DNA from 2 places in the Streptomyces sp. NPDC053560 genome. Region 2 is predicted to be linked to the other one. Evidence: riboswitches for the same ligand, from Rfam matches in the RefSeq annotation. Region 2 holds a riboswitch; the other holds the start of a gene.
The links. Region 2 has a riboswitch for cobalamin ahead of ACIGQF_RS22635 (energy-coupling factor ABC transporter permease). Riboswitches for the same ligand answer to the same signal wherever they lie in the genome.
Positions count from the first base shown of each region.

Region 1: another riboswitch for cobalamin. It lies ahead of ACIGQF_RS10095 (cobalamin biosynthesis protein); the one in region 2 lies ahead of ACIGQF_RS22635 (energy-coupling factor ABC transporter permease).

Region 1 covers NZ_JBITXI010000004.1:56,191-63,719, forward strand. Annotated here, with positions in the region: gene ACIGQF_RS10075 (class II aldolase/adducin family protein) at 1-521, opposite strand, end outside; gene ACIGQF_RS10080 (lysozyme) at 738-1,559, shown strand; gene ACIGQF_RS10085 (anion permease) at 1,742-2,992, shown strand; gene ACIGQF_RS10090 (hypothetical protein) at 3,024-3,272, shown strand; cobalamin riboswitch at 3,450-3,584, shown strand; gene ACIGQF_RS10095 (cobalamin biosynthesis protein) at 3,738-4,706, shown strand; gene ACIGQF_RS10100 (cobyric acid synthase) at 4,703-6,232, shown strand; gene ACIGQF_RS10105 (putative cobaltochelatase) at 6,288-7,529, shown strand, end outside.
Region 2 covers NZ_JBITXI010000009.1:147,737-155,265, reverse strand. Annotated here, with positions in the region: gene ACIGQF_RS22660 (phytoene/squalene synthase family protein) at 1-776, shown strand, start outside; gene ACIGQF_RS22655 (IclR family transcriptional regulator) at 700-1,395, opposite strand; gene ACIGQF_RS22650 (ATP-binding cassette domain-containing protein) at 1,589-2,440, opposite strand; gene cbiQ (cobalt ECF transporter T component CbiQ) at 2,437-3,186, opposite strand; gene ACIGQF_RS22640 (energy-coupling factor ABC transporter substrate-binding protein) at 3,192-3,560, opposite strand; gene ACIGQF_RS22635 (energy-coupling factor ABC transporter permease) at 3,557-4,261, opposite strand; cobalamin riboswitch at 4,291-4,496, opposite strand; gene ACIGQF_RS22630 (hypothetical protein) at 4,783-5,007, shown strand; gene ACIGQF_RS22625 (DeoR/GlpR family DNA-binding transcription regulator) at 5,033-5,854, shown strand; gene ACIGQF_RS22620 (pirin family protein) at 5,854-6,771, shown strand; gene ACIGQF_RS22615 (chitinase) at 7,022-7,529, shown strand, end outside.

The DNA of each region.
Region 1 (7,529 bases), on a different contig from region 2:
TCGAGGGTGTCGCCGTAGGTGAGCGTCCCGTGGTTCTGCAGCAGCACGCCCGTGCGGTCGCGCAGCGCGTGCAGCATGTTGTCGGCCAACTCCTGGCTGCCGTACGTCGCGTAGGGGGCGACCCGGACGGTACCCCCGAGGGCCGCGGTCATGTAGTGCACCGGCGGGAGCTCCGGGACCAGTGTGGACACCGCGGTGGCGTGCACCGCGTGGGTGTGGACGACAGCGGTGGCGCCGGTGTGGCGGTACACCGCGAGGTGCATCGGCAGCTCGCTCGTCGGCCTCAGCCCACCGGCCACCTGCCGCCCGTCCGCCGGGTCCACCGCCACCAGGTCGTCCGGGCCCAGCCGGTCGTACGGGACGCCGCTGGGCGTGACGAGCACGAGCCCGCCGGCGCGCACCGACACATTGCCCGACGTGCCGACCACCAGTCCGTCCGTCACCGTGCGCCGCGCGGCGGCCACCAGCGCCGCCCACGCCTCCGCCACCTCTTCCGCCGGTCCCGGCCCGCGATCCGTCATGCCGCCCCGCTCCCTCCTGGAACCCCCGCGCTGCGCACCGTACCGGGGGTACCCCGCGCAGCCGCCGCACTGTAAGGCGGACCATTCCCCTTCGGTATCCCCCAAAGCGGAGCATTTCGGCTTTGGCCAGTGATTGGCCGGAGCTGATCCGGCATCTCGGGATCTTCCCCTAGCCTCTGGATGATTTGTCATGCACGTCGCCATCCGGGGGGAATCATGGCTCGTGACCGCAAACCGACCTCCACTACCCGTACCAGCGACCCCGCACCCAGCGATCCGACACCCGGTGCGCCGCGCCGGCGGCGCCGTCCGGCCTCCGTCGCCGCCGCATCGGCCCTCGCGCTGGCCGCGCTGGCCGGCACGGCGCTGACCGGGCTCGCCAGCGCGAGCCCCGCCGCGGCGGCCGGCGTGCCGCACGGCCACGACGTCTCCTCGCACCAGAAGGAGGTCGACTGGGACAAGGCCCGCGCGAAGGGCGCGCGCTTCGTCTACGTCAAGGCCAGCGAGTCGACCGACTACACCAATCCCTACTTCGGCCAGCAGTACGACGGCGCCCGCGGGGCCGGCCTGCTGCGCGGCGCGTACCACTTCGCGGTGCCCAACCAGTCCTCCGGCGCGGCCCAGGCCCGGTACTTCCTGCGCAACGGCGGCGGCTGGACGGCGGACGGCTGGACGCTGCCGCCGGCCCTGGACATCGAGCACAACCCGTACAGCAAGAAGCACAAGTGCTACGGCGTGAGCAAGAAGAAGATGGTCGCCTGGATCTGGGACTTCAGCGACGAGATCAAGCGGCAGACCGGGCGCCGGCCGGTGATCTACACGACCACCCGCTGGTGGAACACCTGCACCGGCGGCAGCGGCGCCTTCGCGCAGAGCCATCCGCTGTGGCTGGCATCCTGGCACGGCAGGCCCGGGAAGCTGCCGCAAGGATGGTCCTTCCTGAGCATCTGGCAGTACTCGAACAAGGGCGCGCTGCCGGGCGATCAGAACGCCTGGAACGGCTCCTACGGACAGCTCCGCAGGTTCGCCGGCGGCTAGGCCGGAGCCGTGCCACAAGCACCTCAAAGGCACCACGGAATGAACCTCGAGTGACGGGTGAGACGCCTCCGCACGAAAACGGCGGGGGCGTCACCACCAGGCCCGTTGGTGTTCATCTCCCGTTCACCCACCCTCCGTACGGTCGCTCGCGTCACTGACCATCGAACTGATTGCCTGGGTGAATGGAACACATCACGCTTCTCATCGGGATCGTGATCGTCACGGCCTTGGTGTTCGACTTCACGAACGGCTTCCACGACACGGCCAACGCCATGGCCACCACCATCTCCACCGGGGCGCTGAAGCCCAAGACAGCGGTGGCGATGTCGGCGGTACTGAATCTCGTCGGCGCGTTCCTCTCCGTGGAGGTCGCCAAGACCATTTCCGGCGGAATCATCGACGAAGGCGCCGGCATCAGGCCAGAGGTGATCTTCGCCGGGCTCGTCGGTGCCATCGTCTGGAACCTCCTGACCTGGCTCGCCGGTCTCCCCTCCAGCTCCTCGCACGCCCTCTTCGGAGGCCTGATCGGCGCGACCCTGGTGTCCGTCGGCACGAGCGGGGTCAACGGGGACGCCGTCGTGATGAAGGTCCTCATCCCGGCCGTGGCCGCGCCGATCGTCGCGGGCCTCGCCGCGACCTTCGCCACCCGGCTCACCTACCGGCTGGCCCGCAACCGCGCCGAGCAGGACACCGCCAAGGGCTACCGCGCCGGGCAGATCGCCTCGGCCGCCCTGGTCTCCCTCGCCCACGGCACCAACGACGCCCAGAAGACGATGGGCGTCATCACCCTCGCGCTGATCACCGGCGGCGCGCTCGCCCCGCAGGCCGACCCGCCGATGTGGGTCATCGCCTCGGCCGGCCTCGCCATCGCCCTCGGCACGTACCTGGGCGGCTGGCGGATCATCCGCACGATGGGCAAGGGCATCACCGACATCCAGCCGCCGCAGGGCTTCGCCGCCCAGACCGGCGCCGCCGTCACGATCCTGGCCTCCTCGCACCTCGGCTTCGCGCTCTCCACCACCCAGGTCTGCTCCGGCTCGGTCATGGGCTCGGGCCTGGGCAAGAAGGGCGGCGTCGTGCGCTGGTCGACCGCGGGCCGCATGGTGATCGCCTGGGGTCTGACCCTGCCGGCCGCCGGCCTGGTCGCCGCGGGCGCCGCCTTCCTGGCGGGCCAGGGCACCTGGGGCGTCACCACCGTCGCCGTGCTGGGCCTCGCGATCTGCGGTGCCATCTGGGCCGCCTCGCGGCGCAAGCCGGTGGACCACAGCAACGTCAACGACGTGGAGCCCATCGAGCCGGCCGGTGTCGTCACCACCGCGCTCCAGACGGTCTCCCCGCCGCCCGCGGGCGCGACCACGGCCGGAGCCGGCACCATCGACGGCATCCCGGCGCAGTCCGCCAAGCGCTCCCCCGCCACCACAGCCGTCCGCTGACCGCGGCCGCTCGCGTTAAGGAAACGACGCCATGAACATCGACTGGGCTGCACTCGGCCAGGTCTTCGGCACCACGCTCGTGGTGACCGTCGGCATGGTGGGCCTGTTCACCCTGGGCATCGTGGGGACGTCCCGCAAGACCGCGCAGGAGGGCGAGGCGGGCGCCACCGCGGTCGCCGCCGGCGGCTCCTCGGCCGTCGCCCGCGCCGGCGGGTACGCCTGCTTCGCGCTCTGCCTCGCGGCCGTCGGCTACGGCATCTTCCTGATCGTCGCCGGCTGACCCCGCACCGCGCCCAAGGCGCCCGGCGCCGCGTACTCCGCGGCCGCCGGGCGCCTTTGCGTGTCCCCGTCCTGTGGTGTCGGCCACATGGTCTGCCATACGCCTGCGTCGCAGGTCAAGGGTGAGTTGACGGCATTCGCGGCACGTGGTGGACTGCCCGGTGCCATTCGGCGACAGATGAGGAAGTCCGGTGAGAATCCGGCGCGGTCCCGCCACTGTCACCGGGGAGCGCTCCTCCAGGAGAAGCCACGGCCCGCCACAGGCACGGGCTGGAAGGCCGGGGGAAGCGTCGATCCGGGAGCCAGGAGACTCTCGTCGCCGGTCACGTCGAGCCAGGGCGCGGACCCTGAGTGAGGACACACGCCATGCCGGGCTCCGAGCCGAGACCCCTGCCCTCCGCCGTACGCCCGGCACGCGACCGCGGCCGGCCGTTCCGCCGAGGCACGACGGCGGGCTGATCCGACGATGCGTGCCGGACACGCCACCTATGCGTGCGGCGCGGCTCTGGGCTTTCTCGGCGACCTGGCCGTGGGCGATCCCCGCCGCGGTCACCCGGTGGCCGCCTTCGGGCGGGCAGCGGCCGCCGTGGAGCGCGGGCTGTGGCGCGACCACCGCGGATACGGCGCGGCGCACACCGCGCTGTGCGCCGGTGGAGCTGCCCTGGGCGCCGCCCTGCTCTCCCGCTCCGTACGCCGCTGCGCCCCCGCCCGCATCGCGCTGACCGCCGCCGCCACCTGGGCCGTGCTGGGCGGTACGACGCTGGGCCGCGAAGCGCGCGCCATCGGCGGCGCGCTGGAGGCCGGCGACCTCGACGTGGCACGCGAGCGGCTGCCGCACCTGTGCGGCCGCGACCCGCAGTCGCTGGACGGGCCGCAGATGGCCCGCGCCGTCGTGGAGTCCGTCGCCGAGAACACCTCCGACGCGGTCGTGGGCGCGCTGGTCTGGGGCGCCGTCGGCGGCGTGCCGGGCCTGGTCGCCTTCCGCGCGGTGAACACGCTGGACGCGATGGTGGGGCACAAGTCCGACCGCTACCGCCGGTACGGCTGGGCCTCTGCCCGGCTGGACGACGTGGCGGGCTGGCCGGGAGCACGGCTGACCGCCCTGCTGGCCACCGCCGCCGGGCCCGACCCGCGCGGCGCGTGGCGCGCCTGGCGGGCCGACGGCAAGCGGCACCCGAGCCCCAACGCGGGCCCGGTGGAGGCGTCGTTCGCCGGGGCGCTGGGCGTACGGCTGGGCGGCACGCTGGCGTACGCGGGGCGGGTCGAGCACCGCCCGGTGCTCAACGGCGGTGCCCGCGCGGTCGAGGGGGCCGACATCGCGCGTGCGGTGCGCCTCTCGCGCCGGGTGAGCGCGCTGGCGCTGGCGACGACGGTCGGGGCGCGGATCGCCGTGGGCGCGGTGCGCGCGGCACGAAGGACGAGGAGGCCGCGGTGAGCGGAGCGCGGGAAAGGCTCGGCGGCGGACTGCTGGTCGCGGGGACGACGTCGGACGCGGGCAAGAGCGTGGTGACGGCGGGCATCTGCCGCTGGCTGGCGCGCAAGGGCGTCAAGGTGGCGCCCTTCAAGGCCCAGAACATGTCGCTCAATTCGTATGTGACGCGCGAGGGCGCGGAGATCGGGCGGGCGCAGGCCATGCAGGCCGCGGCGGCCCGGGTCGAGCCGACCGCGCTGATGAACCCGGTGCTGCTCAAGCCCGGCAGCGACCGCAGCAGCCAGGTCGTGCTGCTGGGCAAGCCGGTGGGCGAGCTGAGCGCGCGGGGGTACCACCAGGGGCGGCAGGAGAAGCTGCTCGGCACGGTCACCGACTGCCTGACCGAGCTGCGCCGTACGCACGACGCGGTGATCTGCGAGGGCGCGGGCAGCCCGGCGGAGATCAACCTGCGCCGGACCGACATCGTGAACATGGGCCTCGCGCGCGCCGCGGGCCTCCCCGTGGTCGTCGTCGGCGACATCGACCGGGGCGGCGTCTTCGCGTCCTTCTTCGGTACCACCGCGCTGCTCTCCGAGGCCGATCAGGCACACCTCGCGGGGTACGTGGTGAACAAGTTCCGCGGCGACGTGACGCTGCTGGAGCCGGGGCTGGACATGCTCAGGAAGCTGAGCGGCCGGCCGGCGCTGGGCGTGCTGCCCTTCCGGCACGGGCTCGGCATCGACGAGGAGGACGGCCTGCGGGTGTCGCTCCGCGGCGCGGTGCGCGAGAGCACGGTCGCGGCGCCGCACGGCGACGACATCCTGCGGGTCGCCGTCGCGGCCGTGCCCCTGATGTCCAACTTCACCGACGTGGACGCGCTCGCCGCCGAACCGGGCGTCGTGGTGCGCTTCGTGGACCGCCCCGAGGAGCTGGCCGACGCCGACCTCGTCGTGCTGCCCGGCACCCGCGGGACCGTACGGGCGCTGCGGTGGCTGCGCGAGCGCGGGCTCGCCGACGCCATCGTGCGCCGGGCCGCCGAGGGCCGCCCGGTACTGGGCATCTGCGGCGGCTTCCAGATGCTCGCCGAGCACATCGAGGACGAGGTGGAGTCGCGGGCCGGCGCGGTCGACGCGCTCGGACTGCTGCCCGTACGCGTACGGTTCGCGGCGGAGAAGACCCTGGCCAGGCCCGAGGGCGAGGCGCTGGGCGAGCCGGTGGCGGGGTACGAGATCCACCACGGCGTCGCCGAGGTCCGCGAGGGCGACGAGCCCTTCCTGGACGGCTGCCGCGTCGGCTCCGTATGGGGCACGCACTGGCACGGCTCCCTGGAGAGCGACGGCTTCCGGCGCGCGTTCCTGCGCCGGGTGGCGGCGGATGCGGGGCGCGCGTTCGTGCCCGCGCCGGACACCTGCTTCGACGCGCTGCGCGAGGAACAGCTCGACGCGCTGGGCGACCTGATCGAGGAACACGCGGACACGGAGGCGCTGCTGCGCCTGATCGAGAACGGCGTCCCGAAGGACCTGCCGTTCGTACCACCGGGGGCGCCATGACCGACGACCGATTCCCGTATGCAGACCCGAAGCCACTCGAAGGAGTGATCAGCACGTGAGCACCCGGTACCCGTTCACCGCCGTCGTCGGCATGGACGACCTGCGGCTGGCGCTGCTGCTCAACGCCGTCAGCCCGGCGGTGGGCGGCGTCCTGGTACGCGGCGAGAAGGGCACCGCCAAGTCGACGGCGGTGCGTGCGCTGGCCGACCTGCTGCCCGGCGTCCCGGTCGTCCCCGGCTGCCGGTTCAGCTGCGACCCCGCGGCGCCGGACCCGCAGTGCCCCGACGGGCCGCACGACGCCGGCCCCGCCGAGTCCCGCGCGGCCCGCATGGTCGAACTCCCCGTGGGCGCCTCGGAGGACCGTCTCGTGGGCGCCCTCGACATCGAGCGGGCGCTGTCGGAAGGCGTCAAGGCGTTCGAGCCCGGCCTGCTCGCCGACGCGCACCGCGGCATCCTCTACGTCGACGAGGTCAACCTCCTCCACGACCACCTGATCGACCTGCTGCTGGACGCCGCGGCCATGGGCTCCTCGTACGTGGAGCGCGAGGGCGTCTCCGTGCGGCACGCGGCGCGCTTCCTGCTGGTCGGCACGATGAACCCCGAAGAGGGCGAGCTGCGGCCGCAGTTGCTGGACCGCTTCGGCCTGACCGTGGAGGTCGCCGCCTCCCGCGAGCCCGACCAGCGGGTCGAGGTCGTCCGGCGGCGGCTGGCGTACGACGCCGACCCGGTCGGCTTCGCGGCGCGCTGGGCCGCCGAGGAGGAGGCGCTGCGGCAGCGGATCGCCACGGCCCGCGCGCTGCTCCCGGACGTCGTGCTCGGCGACGCTGCGCTCCGCCAGATCTCGGCGACCTGCGCGGCGTTCGAGGTGGACGGCATGCGCGCCGACATCGTGATGGCCCGTACCGCGACGGCGCTCGCCGCCTGGGCGGGCCGGGACGAGGTCGCCGAGGAGGACGTGCGGCAGGCCGCGCTCCTCGCGCTGCCGCACCGGCGCCGCCGCAACCCCTTCGACGCCCCCGGCCTCGACGAGGACAAGCTCGACCAGACCCTGGAGGAGTACGGCCCGCGGGACGACGAGCCGGACCCCGAGCCGGAGGGTCCGGACGACGGTCCGGACGGGCCGGACGGCGGAGGCCCCGACGGGGGCGGCGGGCAGCCGCCGCAGGACGGCCCGGACGACGCGCCGCGGCCGTCGGGTGCGGACGCGGGCCCCGAGCAGCCGTCCGTACCGGACCAGCGCTCCGAGGGCGGTCGTGAGGAGCAGCCCGCGCAGCCTCAGGGCGAGGCTTCTCCGGAG
Region 2 (7,529 bases):
CGTCGTTCACCGACGACCTCTGCGACCTGGGCACCGTGGCGGAGCGGACCCGGCGCTTCGACGCGTGGGCGGGGCAGATCCGGGCGGCGCTGGATTCCGGCACCTCCCGGCACCCGCTGCTCCGCGCGTTCCTCTACACGTCCGGCCTGCGCGAGCTGCCCCGCCACTGGATCGAGTCCTACCTGGACGGCGCGCGCGTCGACCTGGACTTCCCGGGCTTCAAGACCGAGGCCGACTACCAGGCGTACGTGGACCGGCTGACGTGGCCGTTCCTCATGATCACCACCGGGCTGGCGCAGCCGGGCGGCGGCACCCCGGAGTTCGCGCAGAGCTGCCGGCTGGTCGCCGACGCGGGCCAGCGCACCGACATCCTGACGGACCTGGCGGAGGACCTGCGGGACGGGCGCCTCTACCTGCCCCTGGACGCACTGGAGCAGCACGGTGTCACCCGCGCCGACCTCGACGCGGGGCGCGACGTCCCCGGCGTCCGGGCGCTCCTCACCGACGCCGCGGGAAAGGCGCACCACACGCTGCGCGAGGCGTCCCGGCTGCTGGACGAACTCCCCGAGGAGTACGGGCCGTTGATGCGGTTCGTCCTGGACCTGCATCACCAGCGGCTGGAAACGGTGGTGGCCATGGGCGCCACCGTCACCCGGCGGCCGGCCCGGGACAACCCGCTGACGTGCCTGCGCCTGCTGGTCAGGGCCCGCCGCCCGCACCACGGCCGACACCCCGCCCCGCAGGCCCGGAACGAAAAGGAGCGGAGCGGGGTATAGGGAGAGCCCTCCCGGCGGTCGGTGCGGATGCTCGGAGCCGGCCGTCGGCCGTGGCCAGCAGCCGGTCGAGAACCGCGGCGTCCGCCCGTACGCCGTCGTGGGCGTGGGCTTGGGTGATCCAGGGGCGCAGGCCGCGTACCAGGTCAGCGGTCTCGGCGGCGCCGACGACCAGGTCGACGATGCGGTCGGTGGCGCGGGTGATGCGGTGGGCGGGGCCGATGACCGTCAGGGACGCGGCAACGGTGCCGGCCTGGAAGACGGGCGCGGCGATGGCCGCGACGGCCTCGTCGTACTGGCCGTGGCTGGTGCTGTGGCCGGTCCTGCGGGCCTCGGCGTCGCAGTCCAGGAGCGCATCGAAGCCGGTGATGGTGTTGTCGTTGAAGCGCTGGAGCGGAGTGGTTCCGAAGATCTGCCGGATCTCCGCCTCGGGGTAGTGGGCGAAGATCGCATGTCTGGAGGCCCCGGCGTGGCCCGGTATGAGGGCGCCCACGATCGCGGTGTAGCGGATGGGGCCGGTGCCGTCCACGGCCGCGGCGCAGCGGTAGCCGCTGCCGTTCGGGACGTTCAGTACGACGCTCTCGCCGGTCTCCCGGAGCAGCTGTGCGAGGGTCGGGCGCACCAGTGACGGCAGAACGCCGCTGTGCTCACCGACGGGCCGGCCGGGACAGCGAGGGCCCGAGTCAGTAGCGGTGGGTGGCGGGGTCGCAGAGGAGGAAGCCGCGTGCCATTAGTGACGCTCACCGGGCCGGGCGCCCCGGCGCCGTGTCGGCAGCTTTGTGCCGTCGACGGTCACCGGCCGCGCCCGGGGCGCGTCAGCCGTCGGCGGGCACCGCGCGGGTACGCGCCGCCAGCTCCTCCGGGGTGCGGGGGCCCGGCGTCGTGTCCGGCAGCAGCCCGTGCGCGCGGAGCAGCCCGGTTACCGCGACGCCCCACGGCAGCCGCAGCCCGGCGTCGTGGAGGAGGTCCGTGCGGGCCAGCGTCGCGGCGGTCGGGCCGGTGTGCACGCCCTGCGGGGTGAGCAGCGCGGCGTCGTCGGACCAGCGCAGCGCGAGGTCCACGTCGTGGGTCGCCATCACCACCGTGGTGCCGCCCGCGCGGAGCCCGTCGAGGGTGGCGAGCAGCCGTTCCTGGCCGTCCGGGTCCAGCCCGGCGGTCGGCTCGTCGAGGATGAGCACTCTGGGCCGCATGGCGACAGCGCCTGCGATCGCGGTCCGCTTGCGCTGCCCGTACGAGAGGAGGTGCGTGGGGCGGTCGGCGAGCGCGGCGATGTCCAGCGCCGCCAGCGACTCCTCGACGCGGGCCCGCACGTCCGCGTCGGTCAGGCCGAGGTTCAGCGGGCCGAAGGACACGTCCTGGGCGACCGAGGCGGCGAACAGCTGGTCGTCCGGGTCCTGCACCACCAGCTGCACGGTGGTCCGCAGCCGGGTCAGCCCCTTGCGGTCGTACCGCACCGGCTCCCCGGCCACCGCCAGCTGCCCGGTGCGCGGCGCGAGTCCGCCGCTGAGCAGCCGCATCAGCGTCGTCTTGCCGCTGCCGTTGCGCCCCAGCAGGGCGAGCGCGCGCCCCTCGGGCACATCGAAGTCGAGGTCGCGCAGGACGGTCGGCCCGTCCTCGTACGCGAAGGACGCGCCCCGCAGCGTGAGTAGGGCGGGGGAGTCGCTCATGACAGCGGCCTTTCCAGAACGAGAGTGAGGACGGCCAGCGCGGCCAGCACCGCCACGCTCGCGGCCGTGAAGCGCGCGGAGATCCGCGCCTCGGGCACCAGAACGCGCAGCGTGCCGTCGTACCCGCGCCCGGCGAGCCCGGTCTGGAGCCGCGCCGCCCGGTCGAAGGCGCGCACGAAGGCGGTCGCGGCGAGCCCGCCGAGCGAACGCCAGGCGGCCGCCCGCGTGGTGTGCCCCAGCCGCGCGGCCTGCGCCTCGCGGATCCGCCGTACGGAGTCGAGCAGCAGGAAGCTCATCCGGTACGTGACCAGCGCGACGTCCACGACGGGCGCCGGCACCCCCGCCCGCACCAGCCGCGGCAGCAGGTCGGACATCGGGGTGGTGAAGGCGAACAGCAGCACGCCGAGGGAGGCGGCCGAGGTACGCAGCAGCAGTTCACCGGCCCGGACCGCGCCGCCCTCGGCCGGCGACACGAAGCCGTGCGCGCCGCCGACCTGGACGAGCAGCGGCAGCGCGCCGGTGACGCAGAAGCCCAGCGGTACCCGGTACGCGCGCCACAGCCGGCGGCCGGGCACGCCCGCCGGGCCGAGCAGTACCGCGAGCGCCGTCAGCAGGACGAGCGCGGCGCCCGGCCAGGGCGGCAGGGAGATCGCCAGGACGGTGAGTCCCAGCCCGAGCACGGCCTTGTCCACGGGGTGGCGGCGGCGCCAGCGACTGCTGTGCGCCGCCGCGTCGATCGGCAGCACGGGGCTCAGGCCCCTTCGGCGGACGATGTCCCGGCGCTGTCCGGCGTGTGCCCGTCGTCCTGACGTGCCTGCGCCCGCTCCTCGCCCTGCCGGCGGCCGCGGCGCAGCCCGAAGTAGTACGCGAGCACACCGGCGCCGAGGGCGGCCTGGAGGGCGAACAGCGCCGACTCGATCTCCCCGGAGGGCGGTTCGTAGAGTGGCGAGAACCACGGCTCGTAGTCCGGCTCGATCTTGGTGATCGCGGTCTCCGCCTCGGCGTCGGAGCCCGCGAACGGCTCCTTCTTGTGGTCGCCGAGGCCGAGGGCCAGCGGCAGGACGGCGAGTGCGACCACCGCGAGCAGCAGCAGTGCGTTGATCTTCGTGTGGCGCTTCACCGGGCCGCCTCCGCGGTCGCGGCGGACTGCTTCCGCCCGCCGCTCAGGAGCACGCCCAGCCGGGTCAGCTCCCCCTTGCTGGACTGCACCAGGAGCCGCATCACCAGGACGGTCAGGAGCCCCTCGCTGATGGCGAGCGGGATCTGCGTCACAGCGAAGATGGAGCCGAACTTGCCCAGCGCGCCCAGGAAGCCGCTGCCCGGGTCGGGGAAGGCCAGCGCCAGCTGCACGCTGGTGACGCAGTAGGTGGACAGGTCGGCGACGAACGCGCCGAAGAACACCGTGACCATCAGCGGCACGCCGTACCGGCGCAGCAGCCGGTAGACGCCGTACCCCGCCCACGGTCCGACGATCGCCATCGAGAAGGCGTTGGCGCCGAGCGTGGTCAGGCCGCCGTGCGCCAGCAGCAACGCCTGGAAGAGCAGCGTGATGGTGCCGAGCACCGCCATGATCGGCGGGCGGAACAGGATGGCGCCGAGGCCGGTACCGGTGGGGTGCGAGCAACTCCCGGTCACCGACGGCAGTTTCAGCGCGGACAGGACGAAAGTGAAGGCGCCCGAAGCGCCGAGGAGCAGGGTGGACTCGGGGTGCTCCCTGACCTCACGGGTGAGTGACCGGACTCCGTGGACGACGAACGGCGCCGATGCGACGCCCCAGGCGACCGCGTGCGCCGGTGGCAGAAAACCCTCGGCAATGTGCATGGCTCAGCAGACCCTCTCCAGCACCTCGTGGATGGTTGACGTGCCGAGGCCGGTCTCCTGGCTCACGGGTACCACCGCCCGTGCTCCGCCTTCCCGGGTCGCAAGGACCCAGTGGCTGCCCGCGAGGGCCGGAGCCGGACTTCCCGATCACAGTGGCGAGGGCCGCACCGGCATCACACCGGATTTCCCGTTACCAAGGCGTGGCGACAGTAGTGCCAGGCCGTCGGTGCTGGCAAGCGCGGCCGTGCTGCTCAACCGGCCGTGACCACGCCCACCGTCTCCAGGACTCCGTAGACGCCGACGCACAGGATGGCGACGCCGCTGACGACCAGCGCCACGGTCATCCACGGACTTGTACGGAAACGCCGCGGTACGCCGGTGTGGTGATGAGCGTGGTACGCCCCCACCGCCCGCGGCCCGCCCCGCGCTTCCGGCCCCGGCCGGGCCGGCGGGCCCCCGTGCGTCAAGCCAAGGAGTCATCCAGTGAACGCGCGGCAGCCCCTTCCCTCATCGGCCTCACCATGGGCGACGGCGCCGGCATCGGACCCGAGGTCATCGTCCCCGCGGTGCTGGACCCCGGCACGCTCGGCCGGTGCCGTCCCGTGGTGATCGGCGACGCCGCGCGGCTGCGGAAGGCCGCCGCGATCCTCGGCACCGCCTTCGACATCGCCGGTACCGGCAGGACCGAGGCCGGTAGCATGATCGAGGCGCTGCGGCAGGCCGCCGAGATGGCCACCGCCCGCTGAACCGACGAACCGGTAAGGACACCAGATGCCGCCCACCGCATCCCGGGCCCGGCGGGAGGAGATCCTGCAGCTCGCCAACACCACGGGCCTGGCCAGCGTCGAGGAACTGTCGCAGCGCTGCGGCGTGACCGCCTCCACCCTCCGCCGCGACCTGGCCCGGCTGACCGCCGACGGCCGCCTCGCCCGGACCTACGGCGGCGCGATGGCGCTCACCGCCCACCCCGAGGCCTCGCTCCGGCAGCGCACCGGCGAGGCGTACGCGCAGAAGCGGGCGATCGCGCGGTGGGCGGCGGCACAGGTCCAGCAGGGCGAGACAGTGCTGCTCGACGCCGGGTCGACGGTGGGTGCGCTGGCGCATGAACTGCGTGCTGCGAAGGACCTCACCGTGGCGACGACCGGCCTGACGGCGCTGCACGAACCGGCCGACGTCGAGTCCGTCCACGTGGAGTGCCTGGGCGGTACGCTCCGCCCGCTCAGCCAGGCGTTCGTGGGCCCGCTGACCGAGGCGGCGCTGGAGCGGATGACCTTCGACCGGGTCTTCCTCTCCGCCGACGGCGTCACGGCCGACGGCGGGATCTGCGAGGCCGACCAGCGCCAGACCCGCCTCAAGGAGCTGATGGCCCGCCGGGCGGCGCACGTCTACGTACTGGCCCACACGGAGAAGCTGGGCCGCGCTCCCTTCCACGCCTGGGCGGCGCTGCCGCCCGGCTGGACCCTGGTCACCCACCGCACTGCGCTCCGCGACCAGGTCACCCCCTTCACCGACCGCGGCATCCGCGTCGTGCAGGTCGAGCCCCTCGAAGAACCGGGCGGCGGAGCCAGCCAGTCGCAGGGAGGCGACGCCTGATGAGCAACGTTGAGATCCTCGCCCCGCGTGACGTCCCGCTGGGCGGGCCCCGGTCGATGACCGTACGCCGCACGCTGCCGCAGCGGACCCGGACGACGATCGGCGCCTGGTGCTTCGCCGACCACTACGGCCCCGACGACGTCACCGAGTCCGGCGGCATGCATGTCGCCCCGCATCCGCACACCGGGCTCCAGACGGTGAGCTGGCTGTTCAGCGGGGAGATCGAGCACCGCGACAGCCTGGGCAGCCATGCCTTCGTGCGGCCCGGCGAGCTGAACCTCATGACGGGCGGACACGGGATCAGCCACTCGGAGGTCTCCACCGCGCGCACCACCGTTCTGCACGGCGTGCAGCTGTGGGTGGCGCTGCCCGATGCGCACCGCGACGCGGAGCGGGACTTCCAGCACCACGTCCCCACTCCCGTAGGCGTCGGCGGGGCCGAGATCCGGGTGTTCCTGGGCACGCTCGCGGGCATCACTTCCCCGGTACGGACGTTCACACCGCTGCTCGGTGCGGAGCTCACCCTCGCGCCCCGCGCCACGGCCAGCCTCGTCCTCGACCCGGCCTTCGAGCACGGCCTCCTCGTCGACCGCGGGCACATCCGCATGGCCGGCGCCCCGCTCCGCCCGGCCGAACTGGGCCATCTCGCGACCGGACACGACACCCTGACGCTGGTGAACGACTCGGACGACACCGCCCGCGCGGTCCTGCTCGGCGGAGCCCCGTTCGAGGAGGAGATCGTCATGTGGTGGAACTTCATCGGCCGCAGCCACGACGACATCGTCCGGGCGCGGGAGGAGTGGGAGCGCGCCTCCGACCGTTTCGGTACCGTCGACGGCTACGACGGCAAGCGCCTCCCCGCCCCCGCCCTGCCGCACGCCACCCTCACCCCGCGCGGCAACCCGCCGCGCCACTGACGGCAGGCGGCCCCGGCCCCGCTGCCTTGAGGAAGGCCAGGGGAACGACCCCTCGGGCCGGCTGATCCGATCCTCGCCCTGATCCCCCTCGATCCTCAAGTGGTCCAGACCTATTGACCCCAGGTCTGGACCAACCTACGGTGTGGCCACTCATCCGGTCATCCCGGCCATGACGACTCGGATCTCCGCGCGCCATGGCGAGAGAGGACGCAACGTGATCGGTAAGGCTCTCCGTCTGCTGGGTGCCGGGCTGGCGCTGGTGTGTGCCGCGCAGCTGCCGGCCGCCGCCGCACCCGCCGCGCCGCAGGCCGACACCTGCGCGGTGAAGTCCCGGCCCACGGGCGAGGTGCTGCAGGGCTACTGGGAAAACTGGGACGGCGCGTCGAACGGCGTCCATCCGGGGCTCGGCTGGATCCCGATCACCGACTCCCGCATCGGCGCGCACGGCTACAACGTCATCAACGCGGCCTTCCCCGTCATCCGCTCGGACGGCACCGTCCTTTGGGAGGACGGCATGGACGCCACGGTGAAGGTCGCCACGCCCGCCGAGATGTGCCAGGCGAAGGCGAACGGCGCCACGCTCCTGATGTCCATCGGCGGCGCCACGGCCGGCATCGACCTCAACTCCAGCGCCGTCGCCGACCGGTTCGTCGCGACCATCGTGCCGATCCTGAAGAAGTACAACTTCGACGGCATCGACATCGACATCGAGACCGGCCTCACCGGCAGTGGCAACATCAACCAGCTCTCGGCCTCGC